2 regions of the Vibrio sp. HB236076 genome follow, and region 2 is predicted to be linked to the other one. Evidence: predicted binding sites of a transcription regulator. Region 2 holds the regulator's gene; the other holds the start of a gene.
The links. Region 2 encodes PurR, which represses purine synthesis genes. Its sites were predicted from a motif close to TNANGNAAACGTTTNCNTNA; they were not measured.
Positions count from the first base shown of each region.

Region 1: a site for PurR is predicted at 2,446-2,465, ahead of ihfA (integration host factor subunit alpha). Genes of this name have one in related genera too.

Region 1 is NZ_CP162601.1:1,654,212-1,658,631, reverse strand. Features, by position in the region: gene pheT (phenylalanine--tRNA ligase subunit beta) at 1-2,182, shown strand, start outside; gene ihfA (integration host factor subunit alpha) at 2,583-2,882, shown strand; gene AB0763_RS07295 (phosphoribosylglycinamide formyltransferase) at 3,058-3,948, opposite strand; gene AB0763_RS07290 (thiopurine S-methyltransferase) at 4,106-4,420, shown strand, end outside.
Region 2 is NZ_CP162601.1:1,333,475-1,337,894, forward strand. Features, by position in the region: gene AB0763_RS05845 (DUF2007 domain-containing protein) at 1-166, opposite strand, end outside; gene AB0763_RS05850 (TfoX/Sxy family DNA transformation protein) at 315-902, opposite strand; cyclic di-GMP riboswitch class I at 1,209-1,308, opposite strand; gene purR (HTH-type transcriptional repressor PurR) at 1,469-2,473, opposite strand; gene elyC (envelope biogenesis factor ElyC) at 2,766-3,569, opposite strand; gene cmoM (tRNA uridine 5-oxyacetic acid(34) methyltransferase CmoM) at 3,686-4,420, shown strand, end outside.

The DNA of each region.
Region 1 (4,420 bases), 320 kb from region 2:
TGGCGAAGCCGAATTACTTGATATTGTGTGTGGGGCATCGAATTGTCGTCAAGGCCTAGTGGTTGCTGTGGCAACCGTTGGGGCGGTGTTACCGGGCGACTTTAAAATCAAAAAGGCCAAATTGCGCGGTCAGCCATCACACGGTATGTTGTGCTCGTTTACTGAGCTTGGTATTGATGTCGAATCTGATGGAATTTTAGAATTGCCACAAGATGCGCCGATTGGCCAAGACCTACGTACTTTTTTAAAGCTTGATGATGTCACCATCGATGTCGATTTGACCTCAAACCGAGCAGACTGCTTTAGCATTCGCGGTCTTGCACGTGAAGTGGGAGTCCTTAACCGCCTTGATGTTACTGAGCCAGAAACCCAGTCAGTGTCAACGAGTATCGACGATGCGGTAAACATCGATGTTCAAGCAGCCAATGCTTGTCCTCGCTACCTAGGCCGAGTGATCAAAAACGTTAATGTCAAAGCCCAAACGCCATTGTGGATGCAAGAAAAGCTCCGCCGTTGTGGTATTCGCTCAATTGACCCCGTCGTTGATGTGACCAATTACGTGTTGCTCGAACAGGGTCAACCGATGCATGCGTTTGACTTAGATAAAATCAACGGCGATATTGTCGTACGTATGGCGAAAGAAGCCGAAACCTTGACGTTGCTCGATGGCAATGAGGTAACCTTAAACCAAGAGACCTTGGTGATCGCGGATCAGCAGCAGCCTTTGGCTTTAGCTGGTATTTTTGGCGGCGAGCATTCAGGTGTGACTCAAGACAGTCAACACATCCTACTCGAGTGTGCCTTCTTTAGCCCGGATGCCATTCGCGGCCGCGCGCGCAGCTATGGCTTACATACCGATGCGTCAATGCGCTACGAGCGCGGCGTTGATTTTACGTTGCAACATCAAGCGATGGAGCGTGCAACGGCCTTGTTGGTGTCCATTTGTGGCGGTGAAGTCGGCCCTGTGGTTGGGGTTGAATCTGCGTCGGATTTACCGGTCGCGAACACGGTCACGCTGCGTCGTGAGAAATTGGACGACTTGTTGGGCCACGCCATTGCCGATCACGACGTCGTCGAGATTTTACAGCGCCTTGGTCTGACTGTAGAAAGCACTGAGCAAGGTTGGCAGGCGACAGCCCCAAGTTGGCGTTTCGACATTGCCATTGAGCAAGATTTGATCGAAGAAGTGGGCCGTATTTACGGTTACGACAACATTCCGAATCAAGCGCCTTTGGCTGGGCTTTCAATGAACCCTCATCAAGAGCGTCAATTACCATTAAAGCGCGTACGCGATTTATTGGTTGACCGCGGTTACCACGAAGCCATTACTTACAGCTTTGTTGAACCAGAATTGCAAAAAGCGTTTGTGCCGGATGTAGAGCCGCTGGTACTGCCAAATCCAATTTCTGTCGAGATGTCGGCAATGCGTTTGACCTTATTGCAAGGTTTGTTAACCACCGTGGTTCACAACCAAAAACGCCAACAATCCCGTGTGCGTTTATTTGAGTATGGTTTGCGTTTTGTGCCCAGTGACGAAGCGGAAAATGGCATGAGTCAAATGCCAATGCTGGCGGGGGTCATTTCAGGCCAGCGCAGTGCTGAGCATTGGACGTTAGAAAGCCAAACCGTTGACTTCTTTGATCTTAAAGGCGATCTAGAAGCGGTGCTTGAGCTGACTGGACGTGGTCAAGACTTTGAATTCGTGGCATCAAGTCACCCAGCTTTACACCCAGGTCAATGCGCTATGATCACGTTAGATGGCGAGCCTGTCGGTATCATCGGCACCGTTCACCCTGAATTGGAGCGCAAACTCGGGCTTAACGGTCGTACGATTGCCTTTGAAATTGAATGGCAAGCCATCGATAATAGAGATATCCCTGAAGCGGTTGCCGTTTCTAAGTTCCCCGCTAACCGCCGTGACATAGCGCTTGTGGTTGATGACAATGTGCCATCTGGCGATGTGGTTAACACTTGCCTTGAAGCCGGTGGTCAATGGCTAAAAGACGCTAACTTATTTGATGTCTATGTCGGTCAAGGGGTTGGAGAAGGTAAAAAGAGTTTAGCGATTGCTCTGACTTTGCAATCGGTTGACAAAACCTTAGAAGAAAGCGACATAAACGACAGCGTCGAGGCGATTGTCCTCGCCGCGAAAGAAGCCTTTGGTGCCCAGTTGAGAGATTAATCTCATCTCAAGGCGAATTTCATTGTTTGAAGCTCAGAGTTGTCTCTGGGCTTTTTTTGTAACTAAATTAACGTGTTATTATAACTTTTTTGTCATAAAGTCAGAAAAATTAGCAATTATTTAAAACGGTATTTAATACTGTAATTTTTTAAATATCTGGTTTTTTATCTGTATAATTTGTGTTCGCACTGTGTGATATTGGTATAAATCATCAGTAACTGGTCGATTTTAAAGGTGTTTTTCTGACTGTGCGCACAAAAACACAAAGAAAAAGTTGGCGATAATGAATAGCTTGGCTTAAACTTGGTTTTGTACATGTTTATCTAATTGATTGTGCAAGTATTTCTGTTTTCGCTACTGTTGAAAGTAGCTTGGTATAACACAGCTTTGAGGAAAGTTTATGGCGCTCACAAAAGCCGATTTGGCGGAGAACCTGTTTGAAAAGCTTGGATTAAGCAAGCGAGACGCCAAGGATACAGTAGAGGTGTTTTTTGAGGAAATTCGAAAAGCATTGGAAAGTGGCGAGCAGGTTAAATTATCTGGTTTTGGTAATTTCGATTTAAGAGACAAAAGCGAAAGACCAGGACGTAACCCTAAAACAGGGGAAGACATCCCGATAAGCGCACGACGTGTGGTGACTTTTAGGCCTGGGCAGAAGCTCAAAGCGCGGGTTGAACAAATTGAAAGTCTTGACGAATAACACAAAGGCCACCATGTAGGTGGCCTTTGTGCTTTTTAATAATCGGGTTTGCTTCTGCCCACCGAGGCTGTATGGAAGCGCTTCGGTGGCAATTTCGGTGTGCTTATTGCCAGCGTATGTGAGTGCCCAGAGCCGTGCTTAGGGCTCATGCAACCTGAGGTTTGGCAACCCACACCTATGATGTAGACGCGTGTAATCGAGGCGTTTCGAGCAAAAACATCAAGGGGGCAGACAAATAACCTTGCCAAGCCTTTTGGTATAAAGACGCTGATCCGCTTCGATATTGAGCAATTTGATTTTGCTCTTGAATGGACAGAGCACGGTTCTCTGCGCGAGCAGTACGCTCTATGCGCTGAATGTTCTGATAGCCATCGTGCTCTGGGCCATTTTTTATTGCAGAAATTTTGTTTAAGTGCAGCTGTACTTCAACAATAAGGTCACTGCTAGGCAAGCGCAACAGTAGGTTTATATCACGATATCCCGATGGCTTGGGGTTTTTAAAGCGGTTTTTTATTTGAACCAGTTGTGCGCGCTGCGACAAGGCGTCAAAACTAGCCACCAACTCGGGAATGGAATTGGCGATTAAACTGCCACGGACAATGTCGGTGAGTCCTCGAGCTTCACCTTGTAATTTGTCTGAGATTTTTTGCTGCGCGCGTTGTGATGTTTTGATCGGCGCCATCATCGCACTCACTCTGGCTTGTTGTGACACAACGAGTAACAGCCCCTCAAGTTCATCTTGTGCTGTTGGCGCCAGTGACATCAACGCGTCTAAAGTCTCGACCGGTTGGTGTTGCGAACTTATTGCTAGTTGCCCACCGGCGTGTGAGGTATGGCCATCATTGTAGCCGATTCGGTAGAGGGCTTTTAATGATTGTTGAAAATGTCGACTTTGTTGGGCGGTTAAACTTGGTCGAGTGACTGCGGTGTGTTGCCCGCGGCTTGCTCCCTGTGTCACACCCGGTGCGTGAGTCACACTGGATGGAAGAATATGAGGAGTCGATGCTAAGCTCCCACCACTCATGGCAAGCATCAAGAGTAAGCTGTGTCGAAGAAATACACTCATTTCTTCTCCTTAGGTGTTGTTGATTAAATGGGGACGCTAAAGTAACAACACATCAAGCTTGATTATTTTCGTCAATCTACATCGTGATTATCGATTGTCTTTCTGATATGAACGTTTTACCATTTTTGCGTATTTCAAAGTAAGCAGAGAGTAAAAAATGAGTCAGAATGATGCGTTTTGGCAAGAAAAGTGGGCCAGTAATCAGATTGGTTTTCACTTGCCCGACCCAAACCCACTATTAACACAACATTGGTCTGCCTTAGAGCCAGAGTATGAGCAAACCGTGTTGGTTCCTCTTTGTGGTAAGTCTGAAGATATCGACTGGTTAGCTGAGCGTCATCAGCGAGTGATTGGCGTTGAACTGACCAAAATCGCGGTACGAGCCTATTTTGCTGAGCGGTTTTACACTCCGATGGTATACAGCTTGAGTGGCCAACACGAAAAGTATCACTTTGACGAAGTGGAATTGATC
Region 2 (4,420 bases):
CAGGATTATTAAGCCAAATCATAGGGCCATTTTCGTCATCAAGAGGGATCTCTCCAACAACGGATTGCGTGTGTCGTAAAAAGACTTGGCAGTCAATAGAGTGAGATTGCAAGTAGTGACAAAGTATTTCTATTTCAATTGGGTTAGCTAAACTGATTAATTTCATCTCAATGCTCTTTTTGTTTACTGGTACACATAATTAATAAGTAGCACAGTGTGGTATGAATGTTAACCCAGTCGTGTTGGCAGGAAGAAATAAAAAACGTATTTGCAGTAAAAAGAGCACTCTAATACTGAATTAGAGTGCTTTGGATTTAATTTAAATGAGCCAGTAGCTCTTCACGTCTTGATTGAGGGATGACGCTCCAATGCTTACCTTCTATCGCGCCTTCTAAGGCCCATAAAAGTTCAACAGTGACCTCTTCGTTGAAAGCGCGGATAGCTTTGAAGGCTTCAAGTGAACCGCGTTGTTTTAACGCTTCGACGGACTCGATTCCCGCTCTTTTCAACATTCTCTCGGTGCCAAGACGCAAGTTAGGTAAATCTTTTAAACGATCTACATGTTCGCGCTGTTGATGCACTTTGTCTGCGCGAGCTTGTGTGAGGGCTTCTTGTGCTAACTCAAAGATAGTGTCAGTTGATTGCCATTGTTCATTTTTGACAGCAAAGTACTTTGTTACAACAGGAAAGCCGCGTTTGTGATAAACATAAGGAGACATTCCTTGTTTGGTGAATAATTTGGCTTTTTGTTTATCAGCGCGTATGTGTAACTCGTCTTTTACCACGAGAGCAAACATGATGTCGCCAGAAAAAATACCAAATCCACCAAACATGGACCTTGATTTTATGTTTCCAAGTGGCTCAAATAGTTTCATTGAGTCTTTGAGTATCGGTTTATCCATGATTCTCTATTCTCGGTGTATAAAAATTAATGCCACTCTATACCCAAAGGTAGCAATAGAATCTGCGATTGAACCTCAAGCCATCGGTAACAGGTGCAACAAGAAAGATGATAAAAAGTATATAATTGACAAACTCAATACCATTTATTGTCATTGACTCTCCGTCGCACAATAGAAGACTTAATGAGATATCAAGGCAGAGACAGTTAGTCACCATTCCAATATGGCTTTTGCAGGCGTGAGATTATCGCATGTAAGTAGAAGAAAGATGTCATTGAAACGTAAAGATTTTTCTTGTTACTTAACTTCGGTAACCCCGCTACCTGTCACCTAAACTAAAGAGTAAAGGTGCTTAAGGCCGGAAGCTTTGCGTCCCATTCTTTCAAATGGTTTGCCTTTTTCGTGACACACTAAGAATACGAAATTCTCAACGAGAAGGTTTAGTTCGTGCCACAAAATGTGATACTAGTTCAAGTATAGAATGCGTTGGCGAAAAAGCGAGTTATGGATAAGGTTTTTTATGAATATCCTCTGATTTCATATGGTTAAAATCAGAGGATAAGACGTTAATTGATTTTTTTTACCGATTGACGCGTCACGATCTCTGGGTGCATCTCAAATACGCGACGCTCGTTTTGTTTGTTTTTAATTCTGGCCATCAGAATTTCAAACGCATTTTTACCGACACGGCGTTTGGGTTGGTGAACGGTTGTCAGTGGTGGTGAAAAGTATTCTGCTAATTCGATGTTGTCATAACCGATAACGGAGATATCTTCCGGTACTTTAAGACCATTTTGTTGTAAACGGCTTATAAGCCCAAGTGCCATAGTGTCATTAAAACAGAATACCGCCGTTGGCTTTTCCTTCATGGCAATAATTTTGTCGGCCGCTAGCACCGCGGTATCACATTCAAAATTGCCTTCTAAAATCCAGTTTTCATTGACAGTGAGGTTTGCTTGCGCCATGGCACGCCTAAAACCTACAATGCGCTCTTTACAAGCCAGTTTTTCAAAGTGACCACTTAAACAGGCAATTTGAGTATGCCCATTATCAATGAGGTATTTAGTGGCAAGGTAGCCGCCTTCTTCCGAGTTGTCGATAATTTTGTCAACCTGTGGGTTTTCCGGTCCCCAGTCCATGATCACTTTAGGTATGTCTTTGTGGCGATCTAACATGTCGTTCAATTCATCGGTTAAATCAGAACACATGACTAAAATACCATCAACGCGTTTCTCTGCTAGCATACGGATATAATCGCGTTGTTTTTCGTAAATGCCACCGGTGTTACACAAAATTAAGGTATAACCTTGACGGTAACAATAACTTTCCACACCATCGATGACTTCAGAAAAGAACAGGTTGGTAGATTGAGTGACCAACATACCGATGGTACGAGTTGTGTTGCATTTCAAGCTGCGAGCGACTGCACTTGGCGCATAATTTAACTCATCAACGGCCTTCATGACCTTTTCTTGCGTTCCTTCAGCAACAAAACGTGTTTTATTAATCACGTGGGAAACCGTGGTGGTTGAAACTCCGGCTAAGCGGGCAACGTCTTTAATGGTGGCCATAGGGTATCCTAATTATTATGTGTTAGAGACGCAAAACTGGCGTTTACAGTACGCGTAGGTATGTCAAATACTGCCTTTCAATACTTATTTTGTTTCATAGCAATCGTTTGCTTTGTTTTTTATCGATAATTGGTTTTGTCGATAATCGGTCAAAGCAAGTCACAGTGTATTGAGAGTCATCGAGACAGATAAAGAAAGTAAAACGTCAGTTGAAAAGCGGCAAATTATGATTAAATTTTACCGCTTTGTCTAGTCAGTGCTGATTAAAAAGCACCTTGTTCATAGAATGGTATTATAGCTCAGTTTGGCTGGCTTCGATGGTTTCTTGGTTGTGAGGCAATAAAAATTGACGCAACTGAATCCACCACAAGCCAAGCTGTTCATGCCAAAACAACTCGGTTTGTTCTAAGTAACGGCTACTGGGTAAATATCGAGTCCAAAATTGTTGTGTCTGGCGATTGGCTAAATAGTTTGTTGGTGCGGGTAGCGGAGTTAAACCGGCATTAGTGAACTCTTTCATTGCACGAGGCATATGACTCGCTGATGTGACAAGGACTAATCGCTGAGTACCCACAAATGCCGCGGCTTGTCGAGCTTCTTCCCATGTGTCTTTGGCCGTTTCTAATAATATGATGTCGCTTTTATTTACGCCGAGGGCGAGAGCGACTTTGGCCATCATGCGCGCGTGACTAATACTGGTGCCACCCGCATAGCCGGACAAAATCATTTTAGAGCCAGGATACATACGCCAAATACGGATGCCCTCTGTCAAGCGCATCAGTGCGGTTCGACTCAATTGAGATGTCGGTGGTAAACGATCATCAGTGATATGGCTGTTGCCAAGGACCATAACGTAGTCGACATTACCGGTGACCGGTAAAAACGCTGGGTATTGACGCTCAAGTGGCATGATAAGCCGACTCGAAACCGGTTGAAACGAAGCCAGAAATAAAAAGCTCAGTGAAAATAACAGCACAATACAGCCCGCCTTTTGACGGCGAGTAAACATGATCAGCAGCAGGCCGAAAAATCCGAGCAAGAGTAAGCCTGGCATTGGCATGATAAGGGCTGAAATGACTTTTTTTAGCTCAAACATAAACAAATAGTCCGAAAAAACATCACTTGAATGAAAAATTGAAATAATCGCTCTTTATTCCTACTTTTCTTGTGACAGAATAGTAACATGATTCTTTTATAAAATTGCATGACACCGTGATTGAAGACCGTAATTTCGACGATATTGCCCACAAATTTGCAAAAAACATTTATGGCTCTAACAAAGGCGATATTAGGCAAGTTATTGTTTGGGAAGATCTTGAACAAATTATAGAATCTGTCAAGGACAAAGGTTTTCCCTTGTCTATTTTTGATGCTGGTGGGGGGGTTGCACAACTATCAAGACGCCTTGCTGCTTTGGGCAATCAAGTCACCTTATGTGATCTTTCCCGTGAAATGTTGAGCCTAGCTCAGCAAGAGATTGAAAAGGACGGGCTCCTAGAGCACTATCGTTTGATCCACCAGCCAGTACAAAATGCTAGCGAATTTTTGGATAAAAAGCAGGACTTAATTTTGTTTCATGCCGTGATGGAATGGTTAGCAAAACCGGAAGCGGTGTTAAAACAATTGACAGAGCAATTGGCTGATGATGGCATAATCTCTGTGATGTTTTATAACCATCACGGCTTAGTGTATAAAAACGTACTTTGTGGCAATATTCCTCATGTACTCGAGGGAATGCCACATCGCAAGCGATTTAAATTACAACCTGCGAAGGGATTAAAGCCGGAAGACGTCTATCGTTGGCTAGAGCAATCCGGTCTAACTATTGTCGGAAAAAGTGGCATTCGATGCTTCAGCGATTACCTTCGCTCAGGGGATAATATGGGCGATTATACGCCACAAGATTTAATGGAAATGGAAAGGCAAGTTTGTCGACAAGAGCCCTAT